DNA from 3 places in the Pseudomonas sp. Pse1 genome. Region 2 is predicted to be linked to each of the others. Evidence: predicted binding sites of a transcription regulator. Region 2 holds the regulator's gene; each other region holds the start of a gene.
What was found. The regulator FliA, encoded in region 2, starts transcription of late flagellar genes. The targets are predictions, from matches to a motif close to CTAAAGTTTNNNNNNNNNNNGCCGNTAA.
Positions count from the first base shown of each region.

Region 1 (5,395 bases), on a different contig from region 2:
GGCGGTGAAGGCATTCTTGAACCAGCGCACGCGGCATTCGGCAATGCAGCCGGCCAGGCGTGACAATAGGTGGTGGGGCAGCAGGTACTGACTGATGATGAACAAGCGATTTTTCATTGGGTGTCCTTAAAAACCTTAAATCTCAACGGGCGTATCAGGGTGGTTGCCCCATTCGCCCCATGAACCGGCGTAGCCTTTGACCCGCGGATAACCGAGTGCCTTGGCCACCAGATAAGTGAAGCCAGAGCGGTGGTGGGTCTGGCAGTGAGTAATGATTTCCTTGTCGGCGGTGATGCCGAGCTGTTCGAGGATCTGCGGCATGTCGCGGCGGATCCGCAGATTGCGCGCCGGATCCATGCCGGCGGTCCACTCGAAATTGATCGCGCCGGGGATGTGTCCGGCTTTGGCGGCCAGGACTTTTTCACCGGAGTATTCCAGCGGGCCACGGGCGTCCCAGATCGCCAGGTCGGCGGCACCGAGGCGGCTTTGCAGGTACTCGCGAGTGGCCGTGGGCGCCTCGTGCAGGGTCAGCGCGACCGAACCGTCTACGGCCGCCGGCACCTCGGTGGACGTTGGCAGACCCTCGGCCAGCCAGGCCAGCAGCCCGCCGTCGAGGTAGTGGTAGCGCGTGTGGCCGATGACATCCAGCAGCCAGATGAAGCGTCCGGCCCAGCCGCCGCCTTCGTCGTCGTACACCACGTAGACCGCATCCGGGTTGTGCCCCAGTTCGCCGAACAGCGCTTCGAGTGCCGCTTGCGGCGGCATCAGGCCGGGTGCCGGTGGCTGGCCCAATTGGGTGCGCTTGGGATCGACAAACCGTGCGCCAGGGATATGCCCCTCGGCGTAGCGGGCGCTGCTGGTCAGGTCGACCAGGATCAATTCGCGGGCATCGAGACGGGCGCTCAGGTCGCTCGGTTCGATGACCAGCGCCAAGCCAGAGAAGTCAGACATGCGAGGTCTCCAGAGCACAAAGGGGAGGATTGTAGCGCAGCGTCACTGGCCGCGGTGGCTAAAGCTGTGCAGGGCTTTTTCGATGCATTGCGCGGTTTTGCTGAAGGCTTGCACGGTAATGTCGGAAAAGTCCCCGCCGCCCTGATCCGCCACCAGCACCATGAGCACCTTGCCATTGATTGCCAGTGATCGCAGCAGCAGGTGCTGGCCGCTGAACAGGCTGCGCAGGGTGGCCGGCAGGTGGGCGCTGAACTGCCCATGATTGGCGGGTGTCAGGCGCAATTGTGCCGGTTGTGCCAGCAGGCGTTGCAGGATGCTGCTCTGGCTGACCACCAGATTCAGTGCGGCGGCGTCCGGACCGAGGCCGAGAGTCTGGTGGGCGCGCAATTGGCTGTGGCTGCGATCGGCCATCAGCAGTACGGCGCGGCGCAGGCCGCAGGCCGCCAGGGCGTCGCGGGCGCAGGTGGTCAGGTGCAGGGCGTTGCTGAATGGGCTGGGTTCGGTCAGCAGCTGTGCGCAGTGCTTGCGCCACTGTGCCAGGTCTTCGGCTGTCGGGCCGGCAGGCGAGCGGTCGCGTTGTGCGTCGGCGCTGCCCCAAGGCCACAGCAGCGCCTCGGCCGGATGCCAGATGTCTGGCATAGCGTGGTTGCGGGCGCTTTGTGCGGCCTGTTGGTGCTGCTGTTGTTGCACGTCATCCATGGGGATTTGCAGGTACAGACTGGTCAGGTATTGCCAGCGCAGTGTGTGCGGGCTAACCCAGGAGCGTTGCGCCGACAGCGCCAGGCCATTGGCCAGTAGCACTGTGTTGGCGGGCTGGTTGAGCCAGCGGCGCAGGGTCGGGTCGTCATCCAGGCGATTCTGTTGGCGCAACGGATGGTCGGCATCTCGCGCAATCAGCAGGACCTTGGCCAGTTCGCGCTGTTCGCTGATCAGCAGTCGATAACCCTGTGCGACCCAGTAAGGCAGACGCCACAGCTCCACCAGGGTCTGGCAAAGTTCGAGCAGGTGCACGCCGAACAGCTCTTTTTCAACCTTGTGCGCCGCTTCGCCGTTGTGGATAACCCGGCGTTCCCAGTCTTCCAGGCGTTTTGGGTCGCTGAGCGCCAGCGGCCACAGTGGCGCCAGGAACAGCAGGCTGCCCCAGTGGATGTCCTGCCACAAGCGCGCCAGCCGGCTGGCAAAAAAGCCGTTGGCCTGTTGCGAGGCGTGCTGGCTGATCATCTGCAGCTTGCGCAGCGCTGGCGGGATTTCGTTTTGTGGGACGGCAGGCAGGCGAGCGAGCAGTTGTGCGGTGCGCTTGAGGCCCAGGCGGCTGATTGCCACCTCGAGGTTTTCGCAGGGCTCGGTCAAGCTGCTGCTGACATGCCGATTGGCTTCGCGAATCACGCTCAGGGCCAGCGCCGGACTGCCCTGGATCAAGTCGGCAATCTCGCGCAACGAGCTGCGAGAGTTGTTCAGCGCCCGGCTAACCCGGTCATGACTGGCCAGCGGTACGGGCAAGATCACGCTATCGAGACGCTTGACCCAATCCTGGAGTGTGGCAGGTGTGGAGTTGGTTGCATTAGCCATGGTCGGGCGCGGTCACCGTTGACTTCAAACACGCCCGGATGGGGGCAAATTGGCTTTTCGCCATAACTGGCTATAGTCTGGCGCAGTTTTGCCGATAAGTAGAAGAAGAGATTTTTTAACTTCCGAATATGACCTTGAACCCGACTTAAGTAAGTACCTTCCTACCTATGGCTAAAATTATCGGCATCATCGTCGTATTCGCGAGCGTGCTCGGCGGATACGTGCTTTCCCACGGCAAGATTGCCGCCCTCATTCAGCCCTTTGAGGTGATGATCATCGGTGGTGCGGCGCTGGGTGCATTCCTCCAGGCGAACCCCGGCTACATGACCAAGCACGTGCTCAAGAAGTCCCTGAGCATGTTCGGTACGCGCTTCACCCATGCTTTCTACCTGGAAGTGCTGGGCCTGATCTACGAGATCCTCAACAAAAGCCGCCGCGAAGGCATGATGGCGATCGAGGCGGATATCGAGGACGCGGCCGCGAGTCCGATTTTTGCCAAGTACCCGACTGTTCTCAAGGACGAGCGCATGACCGCTTTCGTCTGCGATTACCTGCGCATCATGTCCTCCGGCAACATGGCGCCCCATGAGCTCGAAGGTCTGTTCGACATGGAGCTCTACAGCCTCAAGGAAGATCTGGAGCACCCGTCTCACGCGGTGAACGGCATCGCCGATGGCATGCCCGGTTTCGGTATCGTTGCCGCGGTACTGGGTATCGTGGTGACCATGGCGTCCCTGGGCGAGGGCGACCAGGCGTCCATTGGCCTGCACGTCGGCGCTGCGCTGGTGGGTACCTTCTTCGGTATTCTTGCGGCCTACGGCTTCTTCGGTCCCCTGGCTCACTCCCTGGCCCACGATGCCAAGGAGGAGCTGAACACCTACGAAGCAATCAAGGCCTCGCTGGTAGCCTCGGCCTCAGGCATGCCGCCATCGCTGGCGGTGGAGTTCGGGCGCAAGGTGTTGTACCCGGCGCACCGTCCGAGCTTCTCCGAGCTGGAGCAAGCGGTTCGCGGTCGCTAAGTCATGGAAAATAATCAGCCGATAATCATCAAGCGCGTCAAGCGCATTGCTGGCGGGCATCACGGGGGCGCATGGAAAATCGCCTTCGCTGACTTCGCCACGGCGATGATGGCGTTCTTCCTGGTGTTGTGGCTGTTATCCACAGCCACGCCGGAACAGAAGATCGCTATCGCCGGTTACTTCAAGGATCCGATCGGCTTTACCGAGAGCGGCACGCCCTACGTCATCGATCTGGGTGGCTCGCCTGAACTGGCGCCGGACCAGACGCTCAACCCGGAAGCCAAGTTCCAGCCGCAGCCGGACAAGGTCACGGTTGATACCGATCAGGTTGAAGGCATGGCCGAGCAGGTCGAGCAGGAGCGCCTCGAGCTGTTACTGCAGGAACTGCAGAACAAGGTTGAAGAGAATCCGCAGCTACAGAAGTTCAAGGACCAGATCCTGTTCGAGATTACTCCGGATGGCCTGCGCATTCAGATCATCGATTCGGAGAACCGGCCGATGTTCGACTCCGGTAGCGCGCGCTTGAAGCCTTACTTCGAAGACATTCTGCTGGCCATGGCTGACACCATCAAGGCGGTGCCGAACAAGATCAGCATCAGCGGCCACACCGATGCCAAGCCGTACACCGGCAGCGGCGATTTCGGTAACTGGGAGCTGTCGTCCAACCGCGCCAACGCTGCCCGTCGAGCGCTGGTTGCGGGTAGTTATCCGGAAGCCCAGGTGGCGCGGGTAGTGGGCTATGCCTCGTCGGCTCTGTTTGACCGGGAGAATCCGTTCAATCCGGTCAATCGGCGCATCGACATTGTGGTATTGACCAAGAAAGCCCAGCGCGCCATCGAAGGTGAGCAAGGTGCCGAGCCTGCCCCTGCGCCGACCCAGGGTCAGGGAGCGCCAGGCGAGGTGCCGGCGGATCCCCATGCCCTGCCGGCCGACCAGCAACCTTTGCCGGCCCATGAGTTGCGCGAGCGTTTGAACCTTTTCGACGATCCGGCGCCCAAGCCGGCCGAACCGCCGAAGCAGTGAGAAAAAGCCGACAGCAATGTCGGCTTTTTTTTGCGCGCTTGACCTTAAAAGCCGCGGCGGATGCGTGCCTTGAGTTCGTTGTGAAAGCGTTCGGCATTGGTTTTGTTACTGGTGTGCAGCCACTCGTTGCTGGTATCCGTGTCCAGATTCATCGAGCGTCTGAGTGTTTGCTCGTTGCGGTAGGCATCGATGAAGAAGTCGATGTCGGCGATTTTTGCCAGCCTGGGCCATTTGTCGAGGTAGTCCGGCAATTCGCTGGCGCCGGTCTTAAAGGTGCAAATGCGTCGATTGCAGATCGTCGCCTCGCCGAGCTGGAACGGTACCCACCAGGCCAGCGCCGATTTGTCGCTGACCAGTGCCAGCAGGTGACTGTTCTCGCCGACGTTGCGGGTTATCAGGCCGCTGATGTCGTCGGTGGTCTGGGATTCGGGATCCAGGACCTCCAGGCAGGTCCTGATGTTCGCCTGCATCAGGCGATTGTGAATGAGGATGGCGTGTGGGCGATCCATGTGACGGTAGCTGATGAATACAGGCATTGAGCGTGTCCCTTGTGCACGAAGTGGGACTGACTGTAGGAGAGGGGGTCGGGGCAGCAAGGCGGCCGAGCATAAAGAGACACGTCCTTCGCTCGAAGGAAAAAATTCTTACGGATGTTTTTTACCTGGCACGGACATCTGCGTCCGTGCCAGATCGTCTGATCAGTAGCTGGTTTCAGGCAGGCTGGCGATGATCGAGCGATAGCTGTTCATGCGCTGTTGCTGCACACGGCCATCTTCCAGGGCCTTGAGCAGGGCGCAACCCGGCTCGCGGTCGTGCTTGCAGTCGCGGAAGCG
Region 1 covers NZ_JALJRO010000009.1:130,579-135,973, forward strand. Annotated here, with positions in the region: gene asd (archaetidylserine decarboxylase) at 1-117, opposite strand, end outside; gene rhdA (thiosulfate sulfurtransferase) at 136-951, opposite strand; gene NR126_RS15490 (HDOD domain-containing protein) at 994-2,520, opposite strand; gene motA (flagellar motor stator protein MotA) at 2,688-3,539, shown strand; gene motB (flagellar motor protein MotB) at 3,543-4,562, shown strand; gene NR126_RS15505 (toll/interleukin-1 receptor domain-containing protein) at 4,607-5,098, opposite strand; gene rsgA (small ribosomal subunit biogenesis GTPase RsgA) at 5,261-5,395, opposite strand, start outside.
Region 1: motA (flagellar motor stator protein MotA) is a predicted target of FliA. The motif match lies at 2,591-2,618, and genes of this name have one in related genera.

Region 2 (5,395 bases):
TCGATTATAAACTCTCGGCGCTGGCGCCACGGGTGCCGAACGTCGAGCTCGAAGACGAGCTGCGCAAGACCCAGTCGCGAATTGTCACCGCCCAGGCCGAACTGAGCCTGCGTGGCGAAGGCGAAGCGGGCGAGCACGCCAGTCGCCAACTGTTCGCCGGCTTGCCGTTGACCGCTGCCGAGCCGCTGATCGAGCCAACGCTGTCCGAGCCGCCACGCCCCGCTCCGGCACCCGCCCCGACGGCGAGTATCGATCCGCGCGCGTACGACGCCATGCGCTCGGAGCTCAATGGCTTGCGCGAACTGCTGGAAGTGCAATTGGGGTCGCTGGCCTGGAATCAACTGCAAGGTCGTCATCCGCAGCAGGCCAACCTGTGGCGTCGCCTGCAGCGCATCGGCTTGTCCGGTCCTCTGTCCCGTGACCTGCTGGAATTGACCACCGAGATAGCAGACCCACGCCAGGCCTGGCGCATGCTGCTGGCGCACCTGGCGCGGATGATCCAGACCCCTGAGGTCGAGCCGCTGGAAGAGGGCGGGGTGATTGCCATGGTCGGCCCGGCCGGTATGGGCAAGACCACCACGTTGGCCAAGCTGGCGGCGCGTTACGTGCTCAAGTACGGCTCGCAGAATATTGCCCTGGTGAGCATGGACAGCTACCGCATCGGCGCTCAGGAACAACTCAAGACCCTGGGGCGGATTCTCAACGTCTCGGTGACCCACCTGGATCCCGGTCAATCGCTGGCCCAGGCCCTTGAGCCGGTGCTGCGCAAACGCGTGGTGCTGATCGACACCGCCGGCCTGCAGGCCAGCGACCCGGCGTTGCGCATGCAACTGGAGAGCCTCGCCGGTCGTGGCATCAAATCGAAGAATTATCTGGTCCTGGCCACCACCAGCCAGAAGCAGGTGTTGACGGCCGCTTATCACAGTTACAAGCGATGCGGGCTGGCAGGCTGCATCCTGACTAAACTGGACGAGACGGCCAACCTGGGCGAAGTATTGAGTCTGGCAATCAGTCATGAGTTGCCGGTCGCCTATCTGACCGATGGACCGCGGATCCCGGACGATCTGCACTTGCCGCGCCGGCACCAACTGGTGAGCCGCGCGGTCAGTGTACAAATGCAGGAAGAACCCAGCGAAGAAGCCATGGCTGATATGTTCGCTGACCTCTACCACAGTCCGACCAAACGGGTTGGCTGAGGTATTAATGACTAGATTTGTATCTACATCGATGGCCTGCCATGCATTGTTCGTTCGCGAACGCGCAGCCAGTCATGTAGCCCGCGTCTAAGCAAGACAAGGTAAAGAAAGCACATGGGCAGCATGCATCCCGTACAGGTGATCGCGGTGACCGGCGGCAAGGGTGGCGTCGGTAAGACTAACGTTTCAGTGAACTTGTCCCTGGCTCTGGCAGAGCTCGGCCGGCGCGTCATGCTGCTGGACGCCGACCTGGGGCTGGCGAACGTCGACGTCCTCCTGGGACTGACGCCCAAGCGCACCCTGGCCGATGTGATCGAGGGCCGCTGCGAACTGCGCGATGTATTGCTGCAGGGGCCAGGCGGGATTCGCATCGTGCCGGCCGCTTCCGGCACCCAGAGCATGGTGCACCTGAGCCCGGCGCAGCACGCGGGCCTGATCCAGGCTTTCAGCGACATCGGCGATAACCTCGACGTGTTGGTGATCGACACCGCCGCCGGCATCGGCGAATCGGTGGTCAGCTTCGTGCGCGCGGCCCAGGAAGTGTTGCTGGTGGTCTGCGACGAACCGACCTCGATCACCGACGCCTACGCCCTGATCAAACTGCTCAACCGCGACTACGGGATGAATCGTTTCCGCGTGCTGGCCAACATGGCGCAGAGCCCGCAGGAGGGCCGCAACCTGTTCGCCAAATTGACCAAGGTCACGGATCGCTTCCTCGATGTCGCCCTACAATACGTCGGTGCGGTGCCGTACGACGAAAGCGTGCGTAAGGCCGTACAGAAACAGCGCGCAGTGTACGAGGCGTTCCCGCGCTCCAAGTGCGCCTTGGCCTTCCGGGCCATCGCGCAGAAAGTCGACACTTGGCCACTGCCCGCCAATCCGCGTGGGCATCTGGAGTTTTTCGTGGAGCGCCTGGTGCAACAGACTGCGGGTCCGGTGCTATGACCGCGAGCGGTTACAACCTGTACAAGCAGTCGGCGCGTGACGCGCAGTACGAGCTGATCGAGCGTTACGCGCCACTGGTAAAACGTATTGCCTACCACCTTCTGGCGCGTTTGCCGGCCAGCGTTCAGGTCGAGGATCTGATTCAGGCGGGGATGATTGGCTTGCTGGAAGTGTCGACCAAATACGACGCCAGCAAGGGTGCAAGTTTCGAGACCTATGCCGGGATTCGTATTCGGGGCGCGATGCTCGACGAAGTCCGCAAAGGGGACTGGGCGCCACGCTCGGTCCACCGCAATACCCGTATGGTCAGTGATGCGATTCGCACAATTGAAGCTAAAACCGGACGTGACGCTAAAGATCACGAGGTTGCGGCCGAACTCCAATTGAGTCTCGATGATTACTACGGGATTTTGAATGACACCTTGGGCAGTCGCCTGTTCAGCTTCGACGACCTGTTGCAGGACGGCGAGCATGAAGGGCTGCATGAGGATGGCGCGAGTGCTCATCAAGAGCCGTCGCGTGACCTGGAAGACGAGCGCTTCCAGGCAGCGCTGGCGGACGCGATTGCCAATTTGCCGGAGCGTGAGCGACTGGTGTTGGCGCTGTACTACGACGAAGAGCTGAACCTCAAGGAAATCGGCGAGGTACTGGGGGTCAGTGAATCGCGGGTCAGCCAGTTACACAGCCAGTGCGCGGCCCGTTTGCGGGGGCGTTTGGGAGAGTGGCGAGCGCGCTGACAGCAGTGTGGGGACACTGCGTACGACAGCGGGGCGGCGAGAGGCCGGTCCGTTGCTCATCCGTTGTGCTCCATGACGAAGTCGAGTGCTCTGCCTGATTGATTGAATGGCGTGCCCAGGTGCTGGGCGCGTTTAAGACTGCTTGGAGGTCGAATTGGACAAGAACATGAAAATCCTCATCGTTGATGACTTCTCAACGATGCGGCGGATCATCAAGAACCTGTTGCGTGACCTCGGTTTCACCAACACGGTCGAGGCAGACGACGGTACTACCGCCATTCCTCTGCTCAACAGCGGCAGCATCGACTTTCTGGTAACGGACTGGAATATGCCCGGCATGACCGGCATCGACCTGCTGCGCCACGTGCGCGCCGACGAAAAACTCAAGCACTTGCCAGTGCTGATGGTCACCGCCGAAGCCAAGCGCGAGCAGATCATCGAAGCCGCCCAGGCCGGGGTAAACGGCTATGTGGTCAAGCCGTTCACGGCGCAGGCGTTGAAAGAGAAGATCGAGAAAATCTTCGAACGCATCGGTTGATGATTGGCGCCACGGGGGAGCTATGGAACAACGAGAAACATCACAGGGCGATTTCGAGTCGACCCTGAAAAAACACGCGGTCGAACTGGTCGAAAGCCTTGAAAAAGGCAAGTTCGGCGACGCGGTGCAACTGATCCATGAGCTCAATCAGACCCGTGACCGTGGCCTGTACCAGGAAGTCGGCAAGCTCACTCGCGAGCTGCACAGTGCGATCGTCAATTTCCAGATTGATCCGCACATGCCGCAGGCCGAGGAGGTCTCGCAGATCACCGACGCCACCGAGCGTCTGGGCTATGTGGTCAAGCTGACCGAAGCCGCGGCGAACCGCACCATGGATCTGGTGGAAAACGCCACGCCACTGGTCAACGGCTTGAACACTGATGCCCAGGCACTGAGCGCGGACTGGGGACGTTTCATGCGCCGGGAAATCGGCGCCGAAGAGTTCCGTGAGCTGGCCCGCCGTGTCGATGGCTTCCTGAGCCGCAGCGCGACCGAGACCCAGATGGTCTCGAGCAACCTCAATGACATTCTGCTGGCCCAGGATTACCAGGACCTGACCGGTCAGGTGATCAAGCGCGTGACCCAACTGGTCACCGAAGTGGAGAGCAATCTGCTCAAGCTGGTGCTGATGGCCAGCCAGGTCGACCGCTTTGCCGGCATCGAACATGACCGCGCAGCGATCCTTGCGGAAAAAAATCCGCAAAAATATACCGCGCAGGGTGAAGGTCCGCAGATTCATGCCGATAAACGTGAAGACGTTATGTCCGGCCAGGACGATGTCGACGATTTGCTTTCGAGCCTGGGTTTCTAGGTTCAGACCTTTTTTAGGAGCACCCATTCATGAGCTTCGGCGCCGATGAAGAAATCCTTCAGGATTTTCTGGTTGAGGCCGGCGAAATTCTCGAGCAACTGTCCGAGCAACTGGTCGAGCTGGAAAGCCGTCCGGATGATGCGGATTTGCTCAATGCCATTTTTCGCGGTTTTCACACTGTAAAAGGAGGCGCCGGCTTCCTGCAGCTCAACGAACTGGTGGAGTGCTGCCACATCGCCGAGAACGTGTTCGACATCCTGCGCAAGGGTGAGCGACGCGTCGACTCGGAGCTGATGGACGTGGTCCTGGAAGCGCTGGATGCGGTCAACGGCATGTTTGGCGAAGTGCGTGAACGCGCGCCGATTACTGCTGCCACTCCAGAACTGCTGGCCGCCCTGGCGCGCCTGGCAGAACCGCAGTCGGCGGATCAGGTGGCGCCGGTTGCAGCGGCGCCGGTCGTGGCTGAACCGCCGGTTGCCAATGACTCGGGCGACATCACCGACAATGAATTTGAACTGCTGCTCGACTCGCTGAACGCGGTCAAGGAACAGGCCGAAGCCGCCCCTGCACCGGCCGTGGAAGCGGTCAGTGGCAGCGAAGAAATCACTGACGCCGAGTTCGAGTCGCTGCTTGATCAGTTGCACGGCAAGGGCCAGTTTGCCGTGGATTCGCTGGTCACTGCAGCGCAACCTGCAGAGCCGGTGGCCGCGGCTGCCGCTGTTGAAAGCAATGAAATCACCGACGACGAATTCGAAGCCCTGCTCGATCAGTTACACGGCAAGGGCCAGTTCGCCGTCGATGCGTTGGAGTCGGCGATTGCTTCGGTGGCGGTACCTGCGCCAGCGCAAGCGGCTGCGGTCGGCAGCGATCTGATTTCCGATCACGAATTCGAATCGCTGCTCGACGAGTTGCACGGCAAGGGTAAGTTCTCGCCCGAAGTTGGCAGTGCTGAATCCTCGGTGGCCAGTGCCCCGGTGGCAGCGCCTGTGGCCAAGCCGGTCGCGGCTGTCAGCGAAGCTCGGGCGCCTGCGCCTGCGCCGAAGCCAGCACCTGCCCGGGCTGCGGCGCCAGCGCCAGCGGAAAAACCTGCGAGCGAAGCCGAGACCACCGTGCGGGTCGATACTGCGCGCCTCGACGAAATCATGAACATGGTCGGCGAGCTGGTGCT
Region 2 covers NZ_JALJRO010000006.1:91,552-96,946, reverse strand. Annotated here, with positions in the region: gene flhF (flagellar biosynthesis protein FlhF) at 1-1,196, shown strand, start outside; gene fleN (flagellar synthesis regulator FleN) at 1,311-2,141, shown strand; gene fliA (RNA polymerase sigma factor FliA) at 2,138-2,878, shown strand; gene NR126_RS11300 (chemotaxis response regulator CheY) at 3,045-3,416, shown strand; gene NR126_RS11295 (protein phosphatase CheZ) at 3,439-4,227, shown strand; gene NR126_RS11290 (chemotaxis protein CheA) at 4,257-5,395, shown strand, end outside.

Region 3 (5,395 bases), 200 kb from region 2:
GGTGTTGGTGACCGTCTTCGAGGAATTCGCAAGAATGTCCTTGAGGCTCAGGCCACTGGTGGTATCGGTAACACTCATCTGAGCTGCCTCTTATCACTGACCGAGGGTCAGGACCTTCTGCATCATGGTTTTGGCGGTGTTCATCATTTCCGCGTTGGTCTGGAACGAACGGCTGGCGGAAATCATGTCGGCCATTTCCTCGACCACGTTGACGTTCGGGTAGTAGACATAACCCTTGGCGTCGGCAGCCGGATGGTTCGGCTCGTAGCGCGCTTCGAGGTTGCTCTGGTCCTCGACCACGCCGAGCACTTGCACGCCCTGACCCGCCGCGTCCTGATTCTGGAACAGCGAATCGCCGCCACCGGACTGGCCGCCCTGGAACATGGTGGCGAACACCGGGTGGCGCGCGCGGTAGGTCTGGTCGATGCTCGAGGACACTGTTTCGGCGTTGGCGATGTTGCTGGCCACGGTGTTCAGGCGAGTGGTCTGCGCGCTCATGCCACTGCCGGCAATGTTGAAAACGCTGGACAGGGACATGGATTACTCTCCGCGCAGGGCCGAGATCAGCCCTTTGAATTTACTGTTGAGCAGCGTGAAGCTGGCCTGGAAGTTCACCGAGTTTTCCGCGTAGTTGGATTGCTCCAACTGTGCGTCGACGGTGTTCTGGTCGATCGAAGGTTGCATCGGCGTGCGATACAGCAACGACTCGTCGCCACTGCTCATGCCCTGGGCTTCGATATGACGGCTGTTGGTCATGTTCAAGGCGAAGGTGCCGTTGTTGGTCTTTTCCGCCTGTGCCGCCAGCACGGACGCAAAGTCCAGGTCCCGAGCCTTGTAGTTCGGGGTGTCGGCGTTGGCAATGTTGTTGGCCAGGACTTCGGCACGCTGGGCGCGGAAGCTCAGGGCCTGTTCGTGGATACCGAGCGCTTTGTCGAAGCTGATGCTCATGGCGCAAACCTTCAGGTGACCAGATTTTTCGTATCTGGATCTTTAGCAAGCGCCGTGCCAGCTCGCCAGCCCCCGTAAATAGGGGGCCCGGCAAGTAGCGGCAAGGCGGCAATGCCAGAAAAGCGGCAAGCGCTTTCCGGCGCCCGCCGCTTTTCTGCCGCTTGTGAAGGGCTGAATCACCGGACAGAAAAAAGGGAGCCGCTGAGGGCTCCCGTCTTTTCACTTCGCCTGGTAGATGATCCCCGGGCTGCACTGGACCATCTGGTAATGATCCGGCAGGCCGTTCAGCGCTTCCGAAGCGCCAAGGAACAGATAACCGCCCGGCTTGAGCGTGCTGTGGATACGCAGCAGGATGTCCTTCTTCACTTCCGCAGAGAAGTAGATCAGCACGTTGCGGCAAAACACGATGTCGAACTTGCCGAGGCTGGCGTAACTGTCCAGCAGGTTGAACGAGCGGAACTCCACCCGACTCTTGATCGGCGCCTTCACTGCCCAGCGCCCCGGCCCTTTCGGATCGAAGTAGCGTTGCAGGCGATCAGGTGACAGGCCGCGCCCGATCGCCAGGCTGTCGTATTCGCCGGACTTGCAGTTGGTCAGCATCGTCCCGGACAGGTCGGTGGCAACGATCTGCACCCCCATGCGCAGTTGGCCCATGTTGACTCGCTCGAATTCGTCGATCGCCATCGACAGCGAATAAGGCTCCTGCCCGGACGAACAGGCCGCCGACCAGATGCGCAGACGCTGCCCGGGACTGGCCTTGATCGCCTCGGGCAAGACTTTGTTCTTCAGCACTTCAAACGGATAGGTGTCACGAAACCAGAGGGTTTCGTTGGTCGTCATCGCGTCCACCACCATTTCACGCAAACCGCCGCGTGGCTGGGTCTGGATGCGCTGGACCAACTCGCCCAACGACTTGATGCCCTGCTGTTCCATCAGTTTGTTGAGACGGCTCGAGACCAGATACTGTTTATTCTCACCGAGCAAAATGCCACAGGCTTTTTCCAGGAAAACCCGGAACTGTTCAAAATCCAAATTACCCGTAGACAAGGATACCGCCTCTTAAATCGTATTGATCGCCAGGGCCAAAAGCCACCTAGCTGATATCTGCTGCTTTGATCCGGTCGACTACCCGGGATGCCAGGTCATCAGGGCGGAATTTGGCCAGAAAGTCATCGGCACCGACTTTCTTGACCATCGCCTGATTGAATACGCCTGACAGCGAAGTATGCAGGATGATGTGCAGCTTTTGCATGCGCGGGTCGTTGCGGATTTCCGCCGTCAGGGTGTAGCCGTCCATTTCCGGCATCTCGATGTCGGAAATCATCATCAGGAACTCTTCCTCCGGCTTCTTGCCCTCGTCGACCAGCTTGCGCAGGTAGTCCAGTGCTTGCCGACCGTCGTTCAGCGCCACCACCTCGACCCCGACCGTCTGCAGACAGCGCGAGACCTGCTTGCGCGCCACCGACGAGTCATCCACCGTCAATACCCGCAGCGACAAGGCCTTGTGCTGGGTCTCGACATCCACCACGCCAACCGAAATGGCCTCGGGCGTTGGCGCGACTTCCGCCAGAACCTTCTCGACGTCGATGATTTCCACCAACTGATTGTCGACCCGCGTCACTGCCGTCAGGTAGTGATCGCGCCCGGTACCCTTGGGCGGCGGATGGATCTCCTCCCAATTCATGTTGACGATCCGCTCCACCGAGCGCACCAGAAAACCCTGGGTCTTGGTGTTGTACTCCGTGATGATCACGAAGGGATTGCTTTGATCCTGCAATCCGCCCGAACCCGTGGCCATCGCCAGGTCGAGAATCGGAATGGTTGCCCCACGAATACTTGCCACACCGCACACGACAGGATTGGATTTGGGCATCAAGGTCAGTTTCGGGCATTGCAGCACTTCCCGAACCTTAAACACATTGATGCCGTAGAGCTGCTGACCGTCGAGACGGAACAACAACAGCTCCAGGCGATTCTGCCCTACCAGTTGCGTGCGCTGGTTTACCGAATCCATTACACCAGCCATGCCCAGCCCCCTACACCAACGCTAAGTGTGTTGCGACGCACATTCATCACTAAACGGCACGGCGCTTGCTTTTTAACCGCTATGAACCTGCACACGACATTTTTTCGACGCCTTGCCTGCGCTCCTCGCCGTTTACTCGGCGCGGTGGCGATGGCCGGCTTTTTCACTGCTGGCAGCCCTGCCTTTGCTGATCCGGTTACCTTGCCTGATCTCCTTATCGGCGTCACTCAGGGCTTTCTTGAATTCACCGTAGAAGACTATTTGGCCAGCAGCCAAACCCAGGGCCGTTACGAAATCGAGGTCAAGCAACTCGACCCGCGCCTGCGCCTGCCCATGTGCGACAAGGAATTGACAGCCACACTGGAAAGCCCTGCCAAGCCGATTGGACGTGTCACGGTGAGGGTTCGCTGTGACGGCGCCTCGCCCTGGACAGTGTTCGTGCCCGCTCAAGTCCGGCTGTTTCGCGAAGTCGTGACCAGCACTCGACCGCTCAAGCGCGCCGGGATTATCGAGCCGGGAGACGTGATGCTGCGCGAGCGCGATATCAGTCTGATCAACCAGGGCTATCTGACCGACGTGGAGCAGGCGATCGGGCAGAAACTTGTCCGACCAATGGTCAACGATCAGGTGATTACTCTGGTTCATCTGGAGCAGGCCGAAGTGGTGCGCAAGGGCGATCAGGTAGTGATTACGGCCCGCAGTGGCACCCTCAGCGTACGGATGCCGGGCGAAGCCTTGGCTAACGGCGGCATGAGTGAACAGATCCGAGTGAAAAATCTGAATTCGCAACGGGTGATCAAGGCCCAGGTCACGGCTCCCGGCCAGGTGGAAGTTGCCATGTAGATCGCTGGCGCGATACCGACCCATTCCCTAAACTGAGCCTTACGCAGGGCAACAGGCGACGCTGCCGCCCCTTAAATGTCCCTAAAGTTTTCTCGCATTGGGCCGAAAACATGGCAAGCGTCCAAATTCCCAGAGGTTTTCAGCATCATGGTCATCGATTTCAGCCGTTTGAACAGTTCCCCCACGCTCACCGGCAACACGCGTACCAGCGCCACGAAAGAAGCCGCTGAAACCGCGCCGCTGTCGACCCAGGCCGAAGCGGCCAGTGCCAGCCAAAGCGGGGAATCGGTACACCTCAGCAACGAGGCCCAGCAGTTGCAGAAGATTTCCGACACGCTGCGCGACCAGCCCGCTGTCGACAAGGCCCGCGTGGCCGAGTTGAAAGCCGCGATTGCCGATGGCAGCTATAAAGTCGACAGCAACCGCGTCGCCAGCAAACTGCTCAACTTCGAAGCCCAGCGCTAGCCAACGGCCTGCGCAGGCTTTTGGACGCTTAAAAACCAAGGCCAGCCATGCACGATAACAATTTACTGCAACTGATCACCGACGACGTTGCGCCAGCTCAACAGTTGCTCGATTTACTCGGGCAAGAGTCTTTGGCACTGCACGGTCGCGACATGCAATTGCTCGAACACATCCTGGCGAGCAAGCAGGGTTTGATCATTCTGCTGGAACAACACGGCCGCCGACGCAGCGAAATACTCGCCAGCCTCGGCTTGCCAACCGATCGCAGTGGCCTGGAACAGCTGGCCGCGCACTCCAGCATCGGCGAGCAACTGCTGTCCCAGAGCGATGTCCTCAATCAATTGCTCAGCGATTGCCGGGACGCCAATGAGCGCAATGGCCGCTCGATCCAGGTCCAACAGGCGAGCACCGCCAACCAACTGCGCATCCTCAATGGCGGCGAATCCCCGCCCCTGTACGACGCTCGCGGCTCAACCGCCACGCTCGTGAAGCGCTCGCTCAGCCAGGTTTGACTTCATCATCAAGCGTGCTCTATCAAGGCGCGAAACATGCTGGCAGAATGCTGGCTCCTGCGTGTGACCGTATTCTGTCCGGAGAGTGATAAACCGTGTCCAATGCCTTAAACGCGGAAGATGCTCCGCAGCCACCGAAGGTGCTCACCACGCCTTTGGAAATCGCCGGCAACCTGCGAATGCTGCAAGAGAGCCATGATCCTCTGATCATCACGTTCCACGAGCGTACCCAGCGCTTCCAAAGCTATGTGGTCGATGTCGATCGCGAGAACAACTCGATCGCGCTCGATGAAATGATTCCGCGCGATGGCGAACGCTTCCTGCTGGCGGGGGAACCCTTCCGGATCGAAGGTTTTCACGAAGGCGTGCGTATTGCCTGGGAAAGCAACGGCCCCCTGACGATCGATGAATCCAACGGCACTCGTTGCTATCGTGGCACGTTGCCGGACGAGGTGGTCTATCACCAGCGCCGCAACGCCTTTCGTGCCGCCCTGAAACTGGCGCAATTGGTGAGCATCGAGCTGGGCGGTGAAAAGCTCAAGGTGCCGCTAGCCGGCAAGTTGCTGGACATTTCGGCCACCGGCTGCAAGCTGCGCTTTGA
Region 3 covers NZ_JALJRO010000006.1:294,219-299,613, forward strand. Annotated here, with positions in the region: gene flgD (flagellar hook assembly protein FlgD) at 1-78, opposite strand, end outside; gene flgC (flagellar basal body rod protein FlgC) at 94-537, opposite strand; gene flgB (flagellar basal body rod protein FlgB) at 541-948, opposite strand; gene cheR (protein-glutamate O-methyltransferase CheR) at 1,168-1,995, opposite strand; gene NR126_RS12275 (chemotaxis protein CheV) at 2,042-2,974, opposite strand; gene flgA (flagellar basal body P-ring formation chaperone FlgA) at 3,056-3,817, shown strand; gene flgM (flagellar biosynthesis anti-sigma factor FlgM) at 3,965-4,282, shown strand; gene NR126_RS12290 (flagella synthesis protein FlgN) at 4,330-4,794, shown strand; gene NR126_RS12295 (flagellar brake protein) at 4,890-5,395, shown strand, end outside.
Region 3: flgM (flagellar biosynthesis anti-sigma factor FlgM) is a predicted target of FliA. The motif match lies at 3,899-3,926, and genes of this name have one in related genera.